DNA from 2 places in the Variovorax sp. 10N412 genome. Region 1 is predicted to be linked to the other one. Evidence: riboswitches for the same ligand, from Rfam matches in the RefSeq annotation. Region 1 holds a riboswitch; the other holds the start of a gene.

Region 1 (2,200 bases):
GCCATCGTGTCCCAAAGCTCAGTTTGTGATGAGCAAATTATCGTTAAGGCCGAGCCCGATGGCGGCTCTCAATGGGGGCCGCCTAGCGACCGCTTCGTGCCGTCGCGCGATCGTCCATCGCTAGGTTTACGCCTTCTTGGGCGAAAACTTCTCAGTCGCGATTCCGCCCGGCCCGACCCGGCGCGCCGCCTAAAGATCGCCCTTTTGGGCGCGCTTCACGGGATCGAGAGTTTTCCCCTTTCTGGGGGTAAAGCTCCCCTTCTAGGAGGAGCTTTGCGATGGGCGAGTCGGCGGCCTTCGGGTCGCCAAAGTTTGACAACGCCGGCCGAGCGACTGCCGCCTCAAGTTCCTGCCACTGGTCGATGATCTGCGCGCGAAGGGCCACGCTTTAGCCGGACACAAGGATCAGCGTCTCGCGCTTCGTCAGCAGGAAGGCGGGGTTGGATGCGGCCGTACGCGTCAGGAAGATCGGCTGGATAGTCAGCCGACCGAGCCCTTCGAATGTCCGCTTTGCAGCGATTGCTGCCGGCGACCGTCGGCCGATCAGTGTCTGCTCTAGGCGGGGTAGCTGCCGTTTGCTGACGGCTGACGGCTTATTTCGGATGAACACCCCTACTGTGCGGCGTCGCCCACATCAACGTTCCTGACGTCGCCATTGCTGCCGGCGAGTGCGATGCTCCCTGCACCAGCTGCCCCAGGTGATGTAAATGTCGGGCAGGGTATGTTGCAAGTACGACCTCTTCATGACTTGCCGAGTTGATGTTTGCCTTGTGATCTGAAAGCAGCCTCAACCGCATGCCGCGCCGTTTTACTTTTTCCAGTCCATTTCGCTATAATTTTTCGACGGAGATGGCATTCCTTCCGTGAACCGCCCTGGCATCGCCCGGGGCTAATGATGCCTACAGACACCTGATCACATTACAGGGCTGTAGGCGTTCGCGCTCAGATTCTTTGCTTGGTCAGGCCGATTGATTCGTTTCCTTGACCCGCATGAGCCGATTTAGACGACCTGAACAATTCGACCTGCTGCCGTACATCGGCAAGTGGCTCGTGATTGCCTCCGTTGTGGCCTTCCTGGCCGGCAGCGCTTCCGCACTTTTCCTCTTCGCCCTCGACCGCGCCACGGCTTGGCGCGAAGCGCATCGTTGGATCATCTGGCTGTTGCCCCTCGCCGGTGGCGCCGTCGGCTGGGTGTACTTCAAGCTCGGCAAGCAGGTCGAGGCCGGCAACAACCTGCTGATCGACGAGATCCACGACCCGAAGAAGGTCGTGCCGCTGCGCATGGTCCCGCTCGTCCTGGGCGGCACCGTCATGTCACATCTCTTCGGCGCGTCCGTGGGTCGCGAGGGGACGGCGGTGCAGATGGGCGGCGCACTGGCGGACCAGCTCACGCACGTCTTTCGAATGCAGCCTGCCGATCGCCGCATCCTGCTGATGGCGGGCATCAGCGCTGGCTTCGCCTCCGTGTTCGGGACCCCGCTGGCGGGGGCACTCTTCGGCCTCGAGGTGCTGGCCATAGGCCGGATGCGCTACGACGCCCTATTTCCCTGCATGGTCGCTGGCATCGTGGCCGATCAGGTCGGCATGGCCTGGGGCGTGCACCACATGCACTACGCGATCGGAGAGGTGGTCGCGGTTACGCCTTGGAGCGTCGGAGCCGTCGTGATCGCTGGTGTGATTTTCGGTCTCGTCGGCCTCGTGTTTGCGACCGCGACGCACCAGCTCGGAGGGCTTGTCAAGCGATGGATCTTTTATCCGCCGCTGCGCCCGATGTTGGGCGGCATCGTGATCGCGCTCGCCCTCTGGGCTCTCGGCAGAGCGGGCTTCGATGCGCATCGCTACATCGGGCTGGGCATTCCTAGCATCGTCAACGCCTTCCAGGAACCTTCGGCGCCGTGGGATTTTTTTGGCAAGCTGGCCTTCACCGTCACCTCGCTCGGCACAGGCTTCAAGGGCGGCGAGGTCACGCCGCTGTTCTACATCGGCGCGACCTTGGGCAACGTCCTGGCGCCCATGCTGCAGCTGCCCTTCGCCATGCTCGCCGGCATCGGCTTTGTGGCCGTGTTCGCGGGCGCGGCCAACACGCCACTGGCCACCATCGTCATGGCAATCGAACTGTTTGGGCCGCAGATCGGACCGCTCGCAGCCATCGGCTGCATCACCAGCTACCTCTGCTCCGGCCACACCGGCATCTACCACT
Region 2 (2,200 bases), on a different contig from region 1:
CTGTGCGTGATAGATGCCGGTGTGGCCCGAGACCAGGTAGCTCGCGATGCACGCGATGGCGGCGAGCGGGCCGATGGCCGGCCCGAACAGTTCCACGGCCATGACGATGGTGGCGACCGGCGTGTTGGCCGCACCGGCAAAGACGGCGACGAAGCCGATGGCGGCCAGCATCGAGAACGGCAGGTGCAGCAGCGGCGCCATCGCGTTGCCCAGGGTGGCCCCGATGTAGAAAAGCGGCGTGACCTCGCCGCCCTTGAAGCCCGTGCCCAGCGATGCCACGGTGAAGACCAGCTTGCCCAGGAAGTCCCATGGCGCGACAGGCGCCTGAAAAGACTCGACGATCGTCGGAATCCCCAGGCCGATGTAGCGGTAGCCGTCGACGGCCCAGACCGCCGTTGCAACGACGATGCCGCCCAGCAGCGGCCGCAGGGGCGGGTAGGCAACCCGGCGCTTCATCAGCGCGCCGAGCTTGTGCGTGGCCGTGGCGAACACCAGCCCGGCCAGGCCGAACACGATGCCCGCGGCGACGATGGCGACCACGCTCCAGAAGGCGACCGGCGCCACGGCGGTGACGACATAGTGCGTGTGATGCACACCCCAGGCCAGCCCGACCTGGTCGGCCACGATGGCGGCCACCATGCAGGGGAACAGCGCGTCGTAGCGCATGCGCCCGATGGCCAGCACTTCCAGTCCGAAGATGGCGCCGGCCAGCGGTGTGCCGAACACGGACGCAAAGCCCGCGCTGATGCCGGCCATGAGCAGGATGCGCCGGTCTTCGTGCTTCAGGCGGAACAGGTGCGTGAGCTGGTCGGCCAGCGCGCCGCCCATCTGCACGGCAGTGCCTTCGCGGCCCACGGAGGCCCCGAAGAGATGCGAGATCACGGTACCGCCCAGCACCAGGGGCACCATGCGCAACGGCACGACCTTCTTCGGGTCGTGGATCTCGTCGATCAGCAGGTTGTTGCCGGCGTCCACCGGCTTGCCCAGGCGGTGGTAGATCCACCCCACGGCAAAGCCGGCCAGGGGCAGCAGCCAGACGACCTGGCGGTGCGACTCGCGCCAGTTGGTGGCCCAGTCGAGGGCGAAAAGGAAGAAGGCGGAGGCGGAGCCGGCCAGCAAGGCGACGACGCTGGCGATGACGAGCCACTTGCCGATGTAGGGCAGGAGCTCGAGCTGTTCGGGGCGGCGAAAACGGGTCATGTGGATCAGGTGCGAAAAACGAGGGGCCTGATCGACCGGCAGGGCAACGCGGTGTGTGAACGCGAACGCCTGCAGCCCTGCGATGTGATCAGGTGTCTGCAGGCATCATCAGCTGCGGGCGATGCCGCGGCGGTTCATGGAGGAATGCCATCTCCAGGGTTGGCGATGTTAGCCGCCCCGCCGCTCGCTAGCAAGGATCGGACATGCCCAGCGAGTGCCCGCGCCTTTCCTTTTCAGCGCGTTCGTGCAGCCAGCGCAGCAGGGCGGTCTTGTCCATGGGCGGGGCGATGTAGTAGCCCTGGCCCTCGTCGCAGTCCATGGCCAGCAACGCCCGCAGGGCGGCTGCGTCCTCGATGCCTTCGGCCAGCACGTGCAGGCCGAGCTTGCGGCCCAGCTGCGCGATCATTTCGGCAATGCGCGCGCCCTGCGCCTCGCCCAGGCGGCGCACGAAGGTGCCATCGATCTTGATGCGGTCCAGCGGCAACCGCTCCAGGTAGCTGAGCGACGAGTAGCCGGTACCGAAGTCGTCGATGGCAATGGAAATGCCCTTGGCCCGCAGGGCCGTCAGGGTGGACTCCAGCAGCTCGGTGGGCAGCGCGGCCACGGACTCGGTGATCTCCAGTTCCAGGTGGTGGCCCTGCAGCCGGCTGTGCGCCAGCGCCGCGCACACGGTGTCGTAGAACGCCGGGTCCTGCAGCTGCACGCTGGACACATTGACGGCCATGCGCAGCGGCGCGAGGTTCGCGTCCAGCAGCGCGCGCATGGCCAGGCAGGCGGTGGACAGCACCCATTGCCCCAGCGCCACGATCAGGCCCGAATGCTCGGCCACCGGAATGAAGCGGTCCGGCGGTATGAGGCTGCCGTCTTCGGCACGCCAGCGCACCAGGGCCTCCAGGCCCACCAGCGCATGGGTGTTCAGGTTGACCTGCGGCTGGTAGACCAGGAAGAGCTGCGCGTTGTCGACGGCCGCGCGCAGGCTGGACAGCAGCAGGGCGCGGTC

The links. A riboswitch is a leader RNA that binds a small molecule or an ion and turns the genes downstream of it on or off. The one in region 1 is predicted to bind fluoride.
Region 2: linked by a shared signal. The riboswitch ahead of AC1DJH_RS15425 (voltage-gated chloride channel family protein) and the one ahead of AC1DJH_RS12800 (voltage-gated chloride channel family protein) in region 1 are both predicted to bind fluoride.

Annotation. Positions count from the first base shown of each region.
Region 1 is NZ_JBFTIO010000004.1:168,339-170,538, reverse strand. It holds gene AC1DJH_RS12805 (restriction endonuclease) at 1-5, opposite strand, end outside; fluoride riboswitch at 837-909, shown strand; gene AC1DJH_RS12800 (voltage-gated chloride channel family protein) at 991-2,200, shown strand, end outside.
Region 2 is NZ_JBFTIO010000005.1:290,603-292,802, forward strand. It holds gene AC1DJH_RS15425 (voltage-gated chloride channel family protein) at 1-1,200, opposite strand, end outside; fluoride riboswitch at 1,293-1,364, opposite strand; gene AC1DJH_RS15430 (putative bifunctional diguanylate cyclase/phosphodiesterase) at 1,388-2,200, opposite strand, start outside.